Regions from separate parts of the Streptomyces sp. NPDC043680 genome, predicted to be linked through region 1. Evidence: predicted binding sites of a transcription regulator. Region 1 holds the regulator's gene; each other region holds the start of a gene.

Region 1 (5,872 bases):
GGGGTCCCCGGCGTCGGCGGCCGCCTTGCGCAGTCCTGCCGTCATGTGGTGGATCTGCGGGTACGCGGCGGGCGCGTACGGCCCGTGCTCGCGCATGAAGCGGTTCACCAGGCCGCGGGCCGGCCGTCCGGAGAAGGCCCGGGTCAGCTCCGTGTGCGCGAACAGCGGGTCGGTGAGCGCCTTCTTGTGCAGCGGGTGCGCCCCCGACTCGGGGCACACCAGGAACGCCGTACCGAGCTGCGCCGCGTCCGCGCCCGCCGCCAGCAGCGCCGCGATCTGCGAGCCGCGCATCAGACCGCCCGCCGCGATGATCGGCAGGGCCGTGGCCTCGCGTACCTGCGCCACCAGCGCGAGCAGCCCCACGCCCGCTGTGCCGTCAGCCTGCGGGTCGTCACGGTGGGTGGCCTGGTGGCCGCCCGCCTCGATGCCCTGGACGCACAGGGCGTCGGCGCCGGCGGCCTGCGCGGCGCGCGCCTCGTCGACCGAGGTCACGGTGACGACGGTGTACGTGCCGACCTTGCGCAGGGAGGCGAAGACCGCAGGGGCGGGGCAGCCGTAGGTGAAGGAGACCACGGGGACCGGGTCTTCGAGGAGGATCGCCAGCTTGGCGTCGTAGCCGTCGTCGCTGGTGCCGATGATGTCCTCGTCGGCGAGGGAGACGCCGTACCAGTTGGCCTCGCCGGCCAGCTGCCCGCGGTACGCCTCCACGGCGGCCGGGTCGACGTAGCCGGTCTGCGGCATGAAGAGGTTCACGCCGAACGGCCGCCGGGTGAGTGCGCGCAGCCGCTTGATCTCCTGGTACATGCCATCGGCGGTCTTGTAGCCGCCGGCGAGGAAGCCCAGCGCGCCCGCCTCGCACACGGCGGCGGCGAGCGGCGGGCACGAGGCGCCGCCCGCCATGGGAGCCTGCACGATCGGGTATGCGGAGAGACCGTTCGGTGCGGAGGACATGGACTGCATCGTGCCATGTCCCGCTCACGGGGCCGAATCATGGCATTCGCCTGGCATAGTCCGCTTCCCGGCGGCTCTGCGCGCGGCCCCGCGGCCCATGCGCCGAGCCCGGTCCGGGGCACCCCCGGACCGGGCTCGTACGTGCTCTGGCGCGTGGCGCAGCAGCCGGTCAGCGGCCGTTGAAGGCGTCCTTCAGGCGGCTGAAAAGGCCCTGCTGGCCCGGCGCGAACTGGCCCATCGGCCGCTCTTCACCGCGCAGCTTCGCGAGCTGGCGCAGCAGCTCCTCCTGCTGGGCGTCGAGCTTCGCCGGGGTCATGACCTCGACGTGGACGATCAGGTCGCCGCGCCCGCCGCCCCGCAGGTGGGTGACCCCGCGACCGTGCAGCGGGATCGACTGGCCGGACTGGGTGCCGGGCCGGATGTCGATCTCCTCCATGCCGTCCAGGGTCTCCAGCGGGCACTTCGTGCCCAGGGCCGCGGCCGTCATCGGGATCGTCACCGTGCAGTGCAGGTCGTCCCCGCGCCGCTGGAAGACCGGGTGCGGGAGCTCGTGGATCTCCACGTACAGGTCGCCGGCGGGGCCGCCGCCGGGGCCGACCTCGCCCTCGCCCGCGAGCTGGATCCGGGTGCCGTTCTCGACACCGGCCGGGATCTTGACCGTGAGGCTGCGGCGGGAGCGGACCCGGCCGTCGCCCGCACACTCGGGGCACGGGGTCGGGACCACGGTGCCGAAGCCCTGGCACTGGGGGCAGGGGCGCGAGGTCATGACCTGGCCCAGGAAGGACCGGGTGACCTGCGACACCTCACCGCGACCACGGCACATGTCACACGTCTGCGCCGAGGTGCCGGGGGCCGCGCCCTCGCCGGAGCAGGTGGTGCACACGACGGCCGTGTCGACCTGGATGTCCTTGGTCGTCCCGAAGGCCGCCTCGTCCAGCTCCAGGTCGAGGCGGATCATGGCGTCCTGGCCGCGGCGGGTCCGCGAGCGCGGGCCGCGCTGCGAGGCCTGGCCGAAGAAGGCGTCCATGATGTCGGAGAAGTTGCCGAAGCCTCCGGCCCCGAATCCGCCCGCACCGCCGCCACCGCCCGAGGAGGACAGCGGGTCGCCGCCGAGGTCGTAGACCTGCTTCTTCTGCGGGTCCGAGAGGACCTCGTAAGCCGCGTTGATCTCCTTGAAGCGCTCCTGCGTCTTCGGGTCCGGATTCACGTCCGGGTGGAGTTCGCGGGCAAGACGGCGGAAGGCCTTCTTGATCTCGTCCTGGGATGCGTCGCGGCGCACGCCGAGAACGGCGTAGTAGTCCGTGGCCACTTACGACTCCGCCAGGATCTGTCCGACGTAACGTGCCACTGCGCGTACCGCTCCCATCGTTCCGGGGTAGTCCATGCGGGTCGGTCCGACCACGCCCATTTTGGCGACAGTTTCGCCGCCCGAACCGTAGCCGACGGAGACGACGGACGTGGAGTTCAGCCCCTCGTAGGCGTTCTCGTGCCCGATCCGTACGGCCATCCCCGACTCGTTGGCCTCGCCCAGCAGCTTGAGGAGCACCACCTGCTCCTCCAGCGCTTCGAGCACCGGCCTGATCGTCAGGGGAAAATCGTGTCCGAAGCGGGTGAGATTGGCGGTGCCGCCGATCATCAGCCGCTCCTCGGCCTCCTCGACCAGGGTCTCCAGCAGGGTCGCGAGCACCGTCGAGACCGTGCCGCGGTCCTCAAGCTCGAAGGACTCCGGGAGGTCCTGTACGAGCTGCGGCACGTCGGTGAACCGGCGGCCGACGACCCGGCTGTTGAGCCGCGCCCGCAGGTCGGCGAGCGAGGTCTCGCCGAAGGGGGCCTGGCAGTCGACGAGCCGCTGCTCGACCCGGCCGGTGTCCGTGATCAGGACCAGCATCAGCCGGGCCGGCGCCAGCGAGAGCAGTTCCACGTGCCGCACGGTGGACCGGGTCAGGCTCGGGTACTGGACGATGGCGACCTGCCGCGTCAGCTGCGCGAGCAGCCGTACGGTGCGCCCCACGACGTCGTCGAGGTCGACGGCCCCGTCGAGGAAGTTCTGGATGGCCCGGCGCTCCGGCGTCGACAGCGGCTTGACCCCCGCCAGCTTGTCGACGAAGAGGCGGTAGCCCTTGTCGGTGGGGATCCGACCGGCGCTGGTGTGGGGCTGGGCGATGTAGCCCTCCTCCTCCAGCACGGCCATGTCGTTGCGCACCGTGGCGGGCGACACGCCCAGCCGGTGCCGCTCGGTGAGCGCCTTGGAGCCGACCGGCTCCTCCGTCCCGACGTAGTCCTGGACGATGGCGCGCAGCACCTCAAGTCTGCGTTCGCTGAGCATGGCGCACACCTCCAGTGGTCGTCGTCGTTGCTGTCCGGCTGGCACTCGCATCGTTCGAGTGCCAGCGATCCCCCGGCCAGTGTACGGCCGGGCGGTACACCCCCGGCAAGGGCGGCCCGCCAGGGTAGCGTCGCGGCATGGAACTGCGATGGGAAGAGGCCGGCTGGGAGCGCTTGACCGGACGGACCGGACGGCGGCGGCTTCCGGTGTGGGACTGCACGGCGGGGCTGGTGGTGGGCAACGAATCCGTGCTCCTGATCGACCCCGGTTCCTCCGTGCGCGAGGGCGCGCAGCTGCGGGCCGAGGCGGAGCGGCTGACGGGTCGGCGCGTGACCCATATCGCATTCACCCACGGACATTTCGATCACGTCCTGGGCGCCTCCTCCTTCGCCGGGGCGGAGGTCTACGGGGCGGTCGGGCTGGACTCCGCACTGACGGCGGGCCGCGCGGAGCTGCGGGAGGACGCGGTCCGGCACGGGCTGGCGGAGGCGGACGCGACCGAGGCGGTGGACGTGCTGGTGCTGCCGAAGCACCCGGTGTCGGGCGAGTGGACGCTGGAGCTGGGCGGCTTGCAGGTGCTGCTGGCCAACGTGGGGCCCGGGCACACCCGCTACGACCTGGCGGTGTGCGTGCCGGGCGAGCGCGAGGTGGTCTTCTGCGGGGACCTGGTGGAGGAGTCGGGCGCACCGCAGGCGGGCCGGGACGCCGTGCCCGCGCAGTGGCCGGCGGCGATCGACCGTCTGCTGTCGCTGGGCGGGGACGACGCACTGTACGTGCCGGGTCACGGAGCGGTGGTCTCCGCCGCCTTCGTCCGTGCGCAACGCGACACACTGCGGGGGCTGTTCGGCGTGTCGGAGGGCTGAGCGCGGGGGCTCTTCTACTGTCGGCCGGATGCGTGAGTACTCCCCCGACCTGACCCCGCAGTGGAAGCGCGCCAAGGCCGTGCCCGAGGTACCGGCCGAGCCCGGCCTGGTGGTCGAGGCGGCGGACACGGACTTCTGCGGCGCGGTGGTGGCCTGCGAGGCCGGCACGGTGACCCTGGAGGACCGCTTCGGCAAGCGGCGGGTGTTCCCGTTGGCGCCCCGGGGCTTCCTGCTGGAGGGCGCGGTGGTGACGCTGACCCGCCCGGTGCGGGCGCCGAAGGGTCCCGGGCGGACCGCGTCGGGCTCGGTGGCGGTGCCGGGGGCGCGGGCGCGGGTGGCCCGGGCCGGGCGGATCTACGTCGAGGGGCGGCACGACGCGGAGCTCGTGGAGCGGGTCTGGGGCGACGACCTGCGCATCGAGGGCGTGGTGGTGGAGTACCTGGAGGGCGTCGACGACCTGCCCTCGGTCGTGGCGGAGTTCGGACCGGCCCCGGACGCCCGGCTGGGCGTCCTGGTCGACCACCTGGTCCCGGGCTCGAAGGAGTCCCGTATCGCGGCCTCGGTCGTCTCGCCGGACGTGCTGGTGGTCGGACACCCGTACGTGGACGTCTGGCAGGCCGTGAAACCGTCCGCACTGGGCATCGCGGCCTGGCCGGTGGTCCCGCCGGGGCAGGACTGGAAGACGGGCGTCTGCCGGGCCCTGGGCTGGCCGGAGAACACCGGTGCCGCCTGGCGGCACATCCTGTCCCGGGTGCACTCGTACAAGGACCTGGAGCCCGCCCTGCTCGGCCGCGTCGAAGAGCTGATCGACTTCGTGACGGCGCCCTGACCGGAGGCCTGCGCCCCCTGGACACGCCACCTTCTGGTGACAGTACGTGTGCGGGGTGCGACGGAAGGCAAGGCTACACGCCATGATCACCTTCGACCTGCGGCAGCGCGCGGTGCTGCGCCGCGATCCTGCTCGCCGCCGCCCTGCTCCCACCCGCCTCGGCCTCGGCCACGCCCGCGGCGCACGCCGCCCCGGCGAATTCCTGCCCCCGGGTGGGCGACCACCTCTTCGCCGCCGCCGACAAGCGGGCCGACGTGAACCGCATCACGCCGTCCCCGGCCTGACGGATCAACTGCAAGCAGCTCTACCGCTCCGACAGCCGTCCGCCGGCAGCATCGACGCCCCCCGGCGGCGTGGACGTCAACCTGACCATCGGCGACACCCACAAGTACGCCTCCCAGGTGGAGGTCGCCTTCCCCGGCGGTATCGAGCGGTCGTTCATCGTCGCGGTCTGCCCGGTCGACAAGGCCACCAAGACCGAGATCATGAACGAGTGCCAGGACAACCCTCACCACAAGCCGTGGCGCGACAGCTGGCCCGACTGACCCCGGCCGGCCCGGGCGGGGCCCGGTCAGTCGACCAGGTCCCGCACCACCGCATCGGCCAGCAGGCGCCCGCGCAGGGTCAGGACCGCGCGCCCCGCCTCGTACGGGGCCGCCTCCAGCAACCCGTCTGCCAGCGCCTTCCCGGCCGCCTTGAGCCCCGCCGGGGCCAGCAGGGACAGCGGGACGCCGTCCACCAGCCGCAGCTCCAGCAGGATCCGTTCGACGCGGCGGTCCTCCTCCGTGAGGAGTTCGCGGCCCGCCCCGGGGGAGCGCCCTTCCGCCAGCGCGGCGGCATAGGCGCCGGGGTGTTTCACGTTCCACCAGCGCACGCCGCCGACGTGGCTGTGCGCGCCGGGGC
Region 2 (5,872 bases), on a different contig from region 1:
GATCGGCAAGCGCCCGGTCCCCGGCAGCGTCCGCGTCTTCGCGCCGGGCCCCCGAGGGGTCGGCGCCAGCGGTGTCGAAGGTGACGACGTCTGCGACCTGCGCCACCACGGCGGCGAACACCAGGCCGTCTACGCGTACGCACGCGAGGACCTGGACTGGTGGGAGCGCGAGCTGGGCCGCGAACTGCCCGGCGGGACCTTCGGCGAGAACCTCACCACCTCCGGCATGGACCTGACCGGCGCGCTGCTCGGCGAGCGCTGGCGGATCGGCGCGGACCTGGTCCTGGAGGTGGCCTCGGCCCGCATCCCGTGCCGCACCTTCCAGGGCGTCCTCGGCGAGAAGGCCTGGGTCAAGCGGTTCACGCAGGCCGCACGGCCGGGCGCGTACCTGCGGGTGATCCAAGAGGGCCGGGTCGGCGCCGGCGACACGGTCGAGATCGTGCACCGCCCGGACCACGACGTGACGGTGGGGCTCTGGTTCCGCGCCTTCACCACGGAGCGCGCGCTGCTCCCGCGCACGCTGGCGGCGGGCGCGGCGATGGAGCCGCAGGCCCACGAGACGGTGCGTACGTACATGCAGGCGCAGTCATCACGCGCGCAGGCTGATGAACCCGTCACCAGGGGCGGCTAGGTTGCGCCTATGACGACTGCGTTGATTACGGGATCCACGGCGGGCATCGGCGCCGCCTTCGCCCGGCGGCTCGCCGCCCAGGGACACAACCTCGTACTGGTGGCCCGCGACACCGAGCGGCTCGCCGAACAGGCCACCGAGCTGCACGACCGGCACGGCATCGAGGCCGAGGTGCTGACCGCCGACCTCGCCACCGACGCGGGCATCGCGGCGGTGGAAGAGCGCCTCGGCGACCGCACGCACCCGGTGGACCTGCTGGTCAACAACGCCGGCTTCGGCAACAAGGGCCGCTACCTCGAAGTCTCCATGGCCGACGAGCTGGCCATGCTGAAGGTGCACGTCGAGGCCGTCCTGCGGCTCACCTCTGCGGCCACCGCGTCGATGCGCTCACGCGGCCGGGGCGGAGTGGTCAACGTGGCCTCGGTGGCGGCCTTCGTACCGCGCGGCACCTACGGGGCGAGCAAGGCCTGGGTCGTCCAGTTCACCCAGGGCGCGGCGAAGGACCTGGCGGGATCCGGGGTGCGGCTGATGGCGCTGTGCCCCGGCTTCGTACGGACCGAGTTCCACCAGCGCGCCGGCATGGGCACGGACAACATCCCGGGCTGGATGTGGCTGGACGCCGACAAGTTGGTGGCCTCGGCGCTGGCCGACCTGGCGCGCGGCAAGACGGTCTCGATCCCGGATCCGCGGTACAAGGCGCTGATGGGCGTGGTGAAGCTGGCGCCGCGCGGGCTGCTGGGCGGGGTGAGCTCGCGCACGGGCCGCAAGTACGGCCCTCAGTAGCCCCTTATGGGCTAATTCTTCCTAAACTGGATATACCCCATCCAGCCCGGGAGACGCCATGACATTCGTACAAATTGTCGATTATGAGACGAGCAGGCCCGAGGACCTGAACGAGGTCCTGGACCGGTACCTGGAGAAGACGAACGGCAAGCGCACGGTGACCCACAGCGTCATCGCGAAGGACCGCGAGTCGGACACCCACTACGTCGACGTCGTCGAATTCCCGTCGTATGAAGAGGCCATGAAGAACTCTCATCTCCCGGAGACGGACCAGATGTTCCAGGAGATGGTGGCCCTCTGCGACGGGATGCCCAGGTTCACCAACCTGGACGTCGTACGCGACGAGCACCTCAACACGATGCTCGCGAACCGAATGTTCAACGACCTCGCGATGAAGGGCGACATGTCCGCGGCGGACGAGATCTTCGCCTCGGACTACCGCGACCACGACATCGGCAACCCCCAGGACAAGATCGGCCCGGAGGGAATGCGCGAGGACGTCCAGCAGTGGCGCGGCGCCTTCGACTTCACGTTCACGATCGATGCCCAGATGGCCCAGGACGACTACATCACCACGTTGTGGACCTGGACAGGCAAGCACAAGGGCGAGTTCATGGGGGTCGCCCCGACCGGCAAGACCTGCACGATGACCGGCACGACGGTCTTCCGCTGCGCGGACGGAATGCTCAAGGAAGGGTGGTGGCACTACGACGCCATGGGCCTGATGCGGCAGCTCGGCATGATGGACACCTGACCCGGCACCGGCACGGCTTGCGCGGCGTACGCCGCACACGGCGCACACGGCGCACACGGCGCACACGGCGAAGGGCCCCGGTCACCGCTCGGAAGCGGTGACCGGGGCCCTTACCGGTTCAGCTCGGCTCGGCCTGCGTCAGTGGCTGTGGCCGTGACCGTGGCCGTGACCGGCGTCGGCCTCTTCCTCGGCCGGCTTCTCGACGACCAGGGTCTCGGTCGTGAGCAGCAGGGAGGCGATGGAAGCGGCGTTCTCCAGCGCGGAGCGGGTGACCTTGACCGGGTCGATGACGCCGGCCTTGACCAGGTCGCCGTACTCGCCGGTGGCGGCGTTGAAGCCCTGGCCCTTTTCGAGCTCGGCGACCTTCGAGGTGATGACGTAGCCCTCAAGACCGGCGTTCTCGGCGATCCAGCGCAGCGGCTCGACCGCGGCGCGGCGGACGACCGCGACACCCGTGCCCTCGTCGCCGGACAGGCCCAGGTTGCCCTCCAGCACCTTCACGGCGTGGACGAGCGCGGAGCCACCGCCGGAGACGATGCCCTCCTCGACCGCGGCGCGGGTCGCCGAGATGGCGTCCTCAAGGCGGTGCTTCTTCTCCTTGAGCTCCACCTCGGTGGCGGCGCCGACCTTGATGACGCAGACGCCGCCGGCGAGCTTCGCCAGGCGCTCCTGCAGCTTCTCGCGGTCCCAGTCCGAGTCCGTGGACTCGATCTCGGCCTTGATCTGGTTGACGCGGCCGAGGACCTCGTCGGAGCTGCCGGCACCGTCGACGATCGTGGTGTCGTCCTTGGAGATGGTCACGCGGCGCGCGGAGCCCAGCACGTCGAGACCGGCCTGGTCGAGCTTGAGGCCGACCTCCTCGGCGATGACGGTGGCACCGGTGAGGGTGGCCATGTCCTGGAGCATCGCCTTGCGGCGGTCACCGAAGCCGGGCGCCTTGACGGCGACCGCGTTGAAGGTGCCGCGGATCTTGTTGACGACGAGGGTGGAGAGGGCCTCGCCCTCGACGTCCTCGGCGATGATCAGCAGCGGCTTGGAGCCACCCGCCTGGATGACCTTCTCCAGCAGCGGCAGCAGGTCCTGGATGGACGAGATCTTGCCCTGGTTGATCAGGATGTACGGGTCGTCGAGGACGGCCTCCATACGCTCCTGGTCGGTGACCATGTACGGCGAGAGGTAGCCCTTGTCGAAGGCCATGCCCTCGGTGAACTCCAGCTCCAGGCCGAAGGTGTTGGACTCCTCGACGGTGATGACACCGTCCTTGCCGACCTTGTCCATCGCCTCGGCGATGAGCTCGCCGACCTGCTGGTCCTGCGCGGAGAGCGCGGCCACGGCGGCGATGTCGGACTTGTCCTCGATCGGGCGGGCGGTCGCGAGGAGCTCCTCGGAGACGGCCTTGACCGCGGCGTCGATGCCCTTCTTCAGGGCGGCCGGGGAAGCACCGGCGGCGACGTTGCGCAGACCCTCGCGGACCAGCGCCTGGGCCAGCACGGTGGCGGTGGTGGTGCCGTCACCCGCGATGTCGTTGGTCTTGGTCGCCACCTCCTTCACCAGCTGGGCGCCCAGGTTCTCGTACGGGTCGTCCAGCTCGACCTCGCGGGCGATGGTGACACCGTCGTTGGTGATGGTGGGGGCGCCGAACTTCTTGTCGATGACGACGTTGCGGCCCTTGGGGCCGATCGTCACCTTGACCGTGTCGGCAAGCTTGTTGACGCCGCGCTCGAGGGCGCGACGGGCGTCCTCGTCGAACTTCAGGATCTTCGCCATGGGAGCGGTTCAGCCCTCTCGAAAACTCGGGTTTAACGAACTGCGCCCCTCGCCGCCCGGCGATCAGCGGGGTGGCCAGGGGCGCAGCTCAAAGCATTCTGCTGAAGTGCAGAAGTGGTGACTTCAGTGATTACTTCTCGACGATCGCGAGAACGTCGCGAGCCGAGAGGACGAGGTACTCCTCGCCGCTGTACTTCACTTCGGTGCCGCCGTACTTGCTGTACAGCACGATGTCGCCGACGTTGACGTCCAGCGGGAGACGCTGGCCGTCCTCGAAGCGGCCCGGGCCCACGGCAAGGACGACGCCCTCCTGGGGCTTCTCCTTCGCGGTGTCCGGGATGACCAGGCCGGAGGCCGTGGTCTGCTCGGCGTCGAGCGGCTGGACCACGATGCGGTCCTCAAGCGGCTTGATGGCAACCTTGGAGCTGGCGGTCGTCACGATCCGACCTCCCCCTTCGGAGATCTCACGGGGTTAACTGTCTGAGGTGGCGACCAGGTGGATCCGTCGTCGCGGGTGCCGGACCTGCCCGTCGCTGTGTTGGCACTCACCGGGGGCGAGTGCCAGGTGCGAGACTATTCCGGCGATTAGCACTCGGTCAAGCGGAGTGCCAATACGGTCCACCGCGTGGCGGCTTTCAGGGGGCGCCGGCGGGGTCCTCGCGGGCCGGGCGCGGGCCGCGGGCGAGGCGCGGAAGCAACCAGGGCGGGGCGCGGAAGCAACCAGGGCGGGGTCTTCGACGTCATAGTCGATATGAAGATAAAGCGCCGCATTGCCGAGCAGATCGGACCGATGGCCTCCGCAACCGCGGCGTCCGTCGACGACGGCGGCGTCCCGTGCGCGGACTGAGGCCGCTGACGACCGCCGGCGCGCGCCGCCGCACCGAGGCGCTGCTGCTGGTCCTCGTCGTCGCCATCGCCGTCGCCGGGCATGCGAGCGCGGGCCTGGCGATGAACGGGGCGCTCCCCGCCAACCTCACCGGCTTCACCCTCAGCATGAGCCTCCTCGCCCTGGTCGGACACCTGGGCGTGCGCCGGTTCGCGGCCTACGCGGACCCGCTGGTCCTCCCGCTCGCGATGCTGCTCACGGGGCTGGGGCTGGTGCTGCTGCACCGGCTGGACCAGTCGTACATCGAGAAGTACGGCGCGGATCCCAACGCGCCGGGACAGCTGGTGTGGACGGTCATCGGCGTCGCCGCCTGCATCGCGGTGGTCGCCCTGCTGCGCGACCACCGGCTGCTGCAGCGCTTCATCTACATCACGATGGCCGCCGCGCTGGTGCTGCTGATCGCGCCGGCCTTCTCGCCCGCGGACACGTACGGCGCGAAGCGCTGGATCGTCGTCGGGGGTTTCTCGCTCCAGCCCGGCGAGTTCGTGAAGATCATGATCGCGGTCTTCTTCGCGGGCTACCTCGTGATCCACCGCGACTCGCTGGCCCTGACGGGCCGCAGGTTCCTCGGCATGCGGCTGCCCCCGATGCGCCAGCTCGGACCCCTCGTCACGGTGTGGATCGTGTCGCTGCTGGTACTGGTCTTCGAGCGCGACCTCGGTACGTCGCTGATCTTCTTCGGCGTGTTCGTGGTGATGCTGTACGTCGCCACCGAGCGCACCAGCTGGATCGTGTGCGGCCTGCTGATGGCGGCGGGCGGCGCGTTCGTGGTGGGCTCGACGGAGCCGCACGTGAAGGCGCGCGTGGCCGCCTGGCTGAACCCGCTGTCGTACTACTGGAAGGACCGGCCGCCGGGGGTGACCTCGGACCAGTCCGCGCAGGCGCTGTTCAGCTTCGGCACCGGAGGGATGTCGGGGACGGGGCTGGGGTTGGGCCACCCGGAGCTGATCAAGTTCGCGGGCCGCAGCGACTTCATCCTGACGACGGTCGGCGAGGAGCTCGGCCTGGCGGGGGTCATGGCGGTCCTGCTCCTGTACGCGCTCCTCGTGCA
Region 3 (5,872 bases), on a different contig from region 1:
ACGCGGCACCGCCGACGTTCGAGACACTCCTGCGCACCGTCGAGGAGATGGACACGCCAGACGGCTTCAAGGCCGAGCTCATCCGGGGGAAGATCATCGTGTCACCGTGGTCCAAGCTGCGCTACTCCCGTCGCATGCGGGTACTGCGCGAGCAGCTCCAGGCACACGTTCCCGAAGGGCACTTCGCAGACACCTCCCCCTTCCTCTTCCAGTTCCCGGCGGTAGAGCGCGGCTACGGGCCGGACCTGTACGTCGCGGACGAGTCCGCCTTCGACGAGGAAGGCCGACACGCGGACGGCGCGGCCTTGTCGCTGGTCGGCGAGTTCACCTCACTGTCCACGAAGGACGCCGACTGGAACGAGAAGCTGGAAGTGTACGGACAGCTCGTTCCCGTCTACCTCGTCGTCGACATGGAGGCGTCCGAGATCACCTGCTTCTGGGACCCCTCCCCGCACGGGTACCGCTCCCGCACGACGGTCTCCTTCGGCGAGGACCTGCACGTCCCGAAGCCGTTCGACTTCACGCTCGACACCACGGGCTTGTAGGACGCCGGATCAAGCGGGTGCGTCGACGGGCAGTCCCGCATCCCGGGCAGCGTCGGCCAGGCGAAGGTCTCCCGGGTGGAGGGGGCGGACGCCGTGCCGACGTTGCCCCTCCTGCAACGCCCGAGGGCGGCACCCCCTGTACGGGGAGTGCCGCCCTCGGTCGAGAACAGCCGATCAGCCAGGGGCCGATCAGAAGTCCATGTCACCGCCCGGCATGCCGCCCGGAGCGGCGGCGGCCTTCTCCGGCTTGTCGGCGATGACGGCCTCGGTGGTCAGGAACAGCGCGGCGATCGACGCGGCGTTCTGCAGCGCGGAGCGCGTGACCTTCGCCGGGTCGATGATGCCCTCGGCGATCATGTCGACGTACTCGCCGGTCGCGGCGTTCAGGCCGTGGCCGACGGGCAGGTTGCGCACCTTCTCCACGACGACGCCGCCCTCAAGGCCGCCGTTGACGGCGATCTGCTTGAGCGGGGCCTCCAGGGCGAGCTTCACGGCGTTGGCGCCGGTCGCCTCGTCACCCTCAAGCTCCAGCTTCTCGAAGACCGCGGAGGCCTGGAGCAGGGCCACGCCACCACCGGCGACGATGCCCTCCTCGACGGCCGCCTTCGCGTTGCGCACGGCGTCCTCGATGCGGTGCTTGCGCTCCTTGAGCTCGACCTCGGTCGCGGCACCGGCCTTGATGACGGCCACGCCGCCGGCCAGCTTCGCGAGGCGCTCCTGGAGCTTCTCGCGGTCGTAGTCCGAGTCGGAGTTCTCGATCTCGGCACGGATCTGGTTGACGCGACCCTGGACCTGGTCGCTGTCACCGGCACCGTCGACGATCGTGGTCTCGTCCTTGGTGATGACGACCTTGCGGGCGCGGCCGAGCAGGTCGAGGCCCGCGTTCTCCAGCTTGAGGCCGACCTCCTCGGAGATGACCGTGCCGCCGGTGAGGATGGCGATGTCGCCGAGCATGGCCTTGCGACGGTCGCCGAAGCCCGGGGCCTTGACGGCGACGGACTTGAAGGTGCCGCGGATCTTGTTGACGACCAGGGTCGACAGGGCCTCGCCCTCGACGTCCTCGGCGATGATCAGCAGCGGCTTGCCGGACTGCATGACCTTCTCCAGCAGCGGAAGGAGGTCCTTCACGTTGCCGACCTTGGAGTTGACGATCAGGATGTACGGGTCGTCGAGCGACGCCTCCATACGCTCCATGTCGGTGGCGAAGTACGCCGAGATGTAGCCCTTGTCGAAGCGCATACCCTCGGTGAGCTCCAGCTCCAGACCGAAGGTCTGGGACTCCTCGACGGTGATGACGCCTTCCTTGCCGACCTTGTCCATGGCCTCGGCGATGAGCTCGCCGATCTGGGTGTCAGCGGCGGAGATGGAGGCCGTGGAAGCGATCTGCTCCTTGGTCTCGACATCCTTCGCCTGCTCCAGCAGGGCGCCGGAGACGGCCTCGACGGCCTTCTCGATGCCACGCTTGAGGGCCATCGGGTTGGCGCCGGCGGCGACGTTGCGCAGGCCCTCGCGGACGAGCGCCTGGGCCAGCACGGTCGCGGTGGTCGTACCGTCGCCGGCGACGTCGTCCGTCTTCTTGGCGACTTCCTTGACCAGCTCGGCGCCGATCTTCTCGTACGGGTCCTCGAGCTCGATCTCCTTGGCGATGGAGACACCATCGTTGGTGATCGTGGGGGCGCCCCACTTCTTCTCAAGGACGACGTTGCGACCCTTGGGGCCAAGGGTGACCTTGACGGCGTCGGCGAGCTGGTTCATCCCGCGCTCGAGACCGCGCCGGGCCTCCTCGTCGAACGCAATGATCTTGGCCATCTGAAGTGGTCCTCCAGGACTGGGGTTCCCCCTGCGCCACGAGACGCACGGGGAGGGTTGGATTGCTCCGGACCGCGCCCGCGCCCGCGACGGACGGCCTGCGTGCCCGGCGGTTCCTTCCCGCCGGACCCTGCGGGCCTCACCGACCCGGTCCTGTGTAGTAGCACTCTCAGCACGAGAGTGCTAACGCCAATGATTAGCACTCGACCCCTTCGAGTGCAAGCGGCTCAGCCCAACCCGGACCCCCGCGCGGGTCGCCGACCCCGACACGCACGAGGGCCCGCATCCCGGTCGGGGATGCGGGCCCTCGTGCGTATGCGTCGGTGGTCGATCGCGCCGGGACTAGACGGCGAGCTTGACCATGTCCGCCTGCGGACCCTTCTGGCCCTGCGAGATCTCGAACTCGACCCGCTGACCCTCTTCAAGGGTGCGGTACCCGTCCATCTGGATGGCGCTGTAGTGGACGAACACATCCGCACCACCGTCGACCGCGATGAAGCCGTAGCCCTTCTCCGCGTTGAACCACTTGACGGTGCCCTGAGCCATGCCTAACTCCCCTATTACTGGCCCTTGCGCAGGACCGCACTTCGCGGTCCCGGGTCAGAACTTGCGCCGGAACGCCTCGACCGCGGCTGAATGTATCCGCACCGGTGCTGTGAGCAACAGGTCAATCCGACGAGAAATCTGGTCACGCAGATACATTGAAATAGAGTGAAAATTTGGCATCTACCGGGGCAACTCGGGCCCGACAAATCTCGCCAAAGCCCCATACCGCGCATGCATATTGACTCAATGTCAACCCTCACGCGACCCGCTCATATGCGGCGGGCAAGAACAGCGGAGGGGACTTCCCCAACTCTACCGCGCCCAACCAAGCAGAATTACCCCCTCCGCTTATTAACGGAGGGGGTAATTACGGTTTGCGCGTGTCAGCAGCCGCCGGCCACGGCGGGGATGATCGAGACCCCGGCACCGTCCGGCGTGGCGGCCTGCAGACCGCCCTCGAAGCGCACGTCGTCGTCGTTGACGTACACGTTCACGAAGCGGCGCAGCTTGCCCTGGTCGTCCAGGATGCGCGCCCCGATGCCCGGGTGGCTCTTCTCCAGCGACTCGATGACCTCGGCCAGGGTGGCGCCCTCGGCGGGGACCTCGGCCTGGCCGGCGGTGTAGGTGCGCAGGATGGTGGGGATGCGGACGTTGACGCTCATGGCGCTACTGCCTTTCCGGGAACGGCGGGGATGGTCAGGCCAGGCCGGCGGCGCGGAACGCGTCCAGGCTGGGGCGGATGGTGGCGGTCTGCCCGCTGTCCGCGGCCACCGCCTCCAGGGTCTTGAGGCCGTCACCGGTGTTCAGGACCACGGTGGTCAGCGCCGGGTCGAGCAGCCCGTTCTCGATGAGCTTCTTCGTCACGCCGACGGTCACGCCGCCCGCGGTCTCGGCGAAGATGCCCTCGGTCTGCGCGAGGATCTTGATGGCCTCGACGACCTGCTCGTCGTTGACGTCCTCCACGTAACCGCCGGTGCGGCGCGCGATGTCCAGGACGTACGGGCCGTCGGCCGGGTTGCCGATGGCGAGCGACTTGGCGATGGTGTTCGGCTTCTGCGGGCGGACCACGTCGTGACCGGCCTTGAAGGCGGTCGACACGGGCGAGCAGCCCTCGGCCTGGGCGCCGAAGATCTTGTACGGCTTGTCCTCGACGAGGCCGAGCTTGATCAGCTCCTGGAGGCCCTTGTCGATCTTCGTCAGCTGCGAGCCGGACGCGATCGGGATGACGAGCTGGTCGGGCAGCTGCCAGCCGAGCTGCTCGCAGATCTCGTACGCGAGCGTCTTGGAGCCCTCGCCGTAGTACGGGCGCAGGTTGACGTTGACGAAGCCCCAGCCCTCGCCCAGCGGGTCGCCGATGAGCTCGGAGCAGAAGCGGTTGACGTCGTCGTAGTTGCCCTCGATGCCGACCAGGTCGCCGCCGTAGACGCCGGCCATGACGACCTTGCCCTGCTCCAGGTCGTGCGGGATGAACACGCACGAGCGGAAGCCGGCCCGGGCGGCCGCGGCGCCGACGGCGCCGGCCAGGTTGCCGGTGGAGGAGCAGGACAGGGTGGTGAAGCCGAAGGCGCGGGCCGCCTCGACGGCGATGGCCACGACGCGGTCCTTGAAGGAGTGCGTCGGGTTGCCGGAGTCGTCCTTGACGTAGAGCTTGCCGGTGACGCCCAGCTCCTTGGCCAGGTTCTCGGCGTCGACGAGCTTGGTGAAGCCCGGGTTCAGGCTGGGCTTGGAGGCCACGTCGGCGGGGACGGGCAGCAGGGGGGCGTAGCGCCAGATGTTGTTCGGACCGGCCTCGATCGCGGCGCGCAGGGCTTCGGGGTCACCGGTGGGGAGCTCGTAGGCGACCTCCAGCGGCCCGAAGCACTCGACGCACGCGAAGATGGGGCCCAGCTCGAAGCGGGTACCGCACTCACGACACGAAAGGCCGGTGGCAGGTCCGAGATCGACAGAGGTGGCAACAGTCTGTGCAGCCATGATGGCGAGGCCCTTTCTCCTCATCTTCCCCATGGCGCACTTCGCCATGAGACGGAATTGGCACCTTCCCTAGCCGGGGACCCCGCGGCGTGCGTATCGCATCGCGAGAACCGACTGGAGGGTTGCCGGGGCTTCAACGGGCCGTGTCCCTCTGCCCCTCTGGATGAGCGGTATGGCACCGGGCCGCGCGCTCTGTGGCGCACCCGGGCGTTTGTGCACGAGGACCCCCGGCATGCCGTGGTCCTTCGCGTTGTTCAAGACTGTAACCGAAGTGCCCGGGCGGGTGAGACAGCCGTCCGAACCGCGAGATGGATCACTTTTCGGCCGAATGGGCCGGACCCCACCGAGGAATCAGGAGTACCGATCGTGCTGGATGAGGTGGAGCGCTGGCTGGCGGACCGCTCCTGGTCCGCTGCCGACCGACCGCTCGACCAGCTGCTCGCCGCCAAACGGGCGACGGGCACCACGGTCAGCGTGGTCCTGCCCGCCCTGGACGAGGAGGAGACGGTCGGCGCCATCGTCGAGGTGATCCGGCGCGATCTCATCGAGGGACTGCCGCTCCCGCTCGTCGACGAGCTGCTGGTCGTCGACTCCGGTTCCACGGACCGGACGGCCGGGGTGGCGGCCGAGGCCGGCGCCCGCGTCGTGCACCGCGACGAGATCCTGCCGCGGATACCGGCCCTGCCCGGCAAGGGCGAGGTGCTGTGGCGCTCGCTGCTGGTGACCGGCGGGGACATCGTCTGCTTCGTGGACGCGGACCTGCGGGACTTCTCCTCCGCCTTCGTCTCCGGGATCGTCGGTCCGCTGCTGACCGAACCGGACGTGCAGTTCGTGAAGGCGATGTACGAGCGCCCGGTCGGCCCGGAGCTCCAGGGGCTCGCCTCCGGCAAGACCCCCGGCCAGGGCGGCCGGGTCACGGAGCTGGTGGCCCGGCCGCTGCTGAACCTGCACTGGCCGCAGCTGGCGGGCTTCGTGCAGCCGCTGGGCGGCGAGTACGCCGT

The links. Region 1 encodes HrcA, which represses chaperone genes, less so after heat shock. Its sites were predicted from a motif close to TTNGCACTCNGNNNNNCNGAGTGCNAA; they were not measured.
Region 2: the regulator HrcA is predicted to act here: its motif matches at 4,521-4,547, upstream of groES (co-chaperone GroES).
Region 3: the regulator HrcA is predicted to act here: its motif matches at 2,515-2,541, upstream of groL (chaperonin GroEL).

What each region holds. Positions count from the first base shown of each region.
Region 1 covers NZ_JBWKCE010000002.1:396,253-402,124, reverse strand. Annotated here, with positions in the region: gene AC0666_RS05180 (nitronate monooxygenase) at 1-951, opposite strand, end outside; gene dnaJ (molecular chaperone DnaJ) at 1,121-2,260, opposite strand; gene hrcA (heat-inducible transcriptional repressor HrcA) at 2,261-3,277, opposite strand; gene AC0666_RS05165 (MBL fold metallo-hydrolase) at 3,415-4,140, shown strand; gene AC0666_RS05160 (DUF3097 domain-containing protein) at 4,169-4,969, shown strand; partial or broken gene AC0666_RS05155 (scabin-related ADP-ribosyltransferase) at 5,095-5,514, shown strand; gene hemW (radical SAM family heme chaperone HemW) at 5,541-5,872, opposite strand, start outside.
Region 2 covers NZ_JBWKCE010000001.1:731,940-737,811, forward strand. Annotated here, with positions in the region: gene AC0666_RS03375 (MOSC domain-containing protein) at 1-631, shown strand, start outside; gene AC0666_RS03380 (SDR family NAD(P)-dependent oxidoreductase) at 641-1,414, shown strand; gene AC0666_RS03385 (ester cyclase) at 1,473-2,168, shown strand; gene groL (chaperonin GroEL) at 2,307-3,935, opposite strand; gene groES (co-chaperone GroES) at 4,066-4,374, opposite strand; gene AC0666_RS03400 (FtsW/RodA/SpoVE family cell cycle protein) at 4,770-5,872, shown strand, end outside.
Region 3 covers NZ_JBWKCE010000006.1:106,750-112,621, reverse strand. Annotated here, with positions in the region: gene AC0666_RS15485 (Uma2 family endonuclease) at 1-545, shown strand, start outside; gene groL (chaperonin GroEL) at 735-2,354, opposite strand; gene AC0666_RS15475 (cold-shock protein) at 2,697-2,900, opposite strand; gene AC0666_RS15470 (MoaD/ThiS family protein) at 3,284-3,562, opposite strand; gene thrC (threonine synthase) at 3,597-4,871, opposite strand; SAM riboswitch class I at 4,889-5,041, opposite strand; gene AC0666_RS15460 (glucosyl-3-phosphoglycerate synthase) at 5,238-5,872, shown strand, end outside.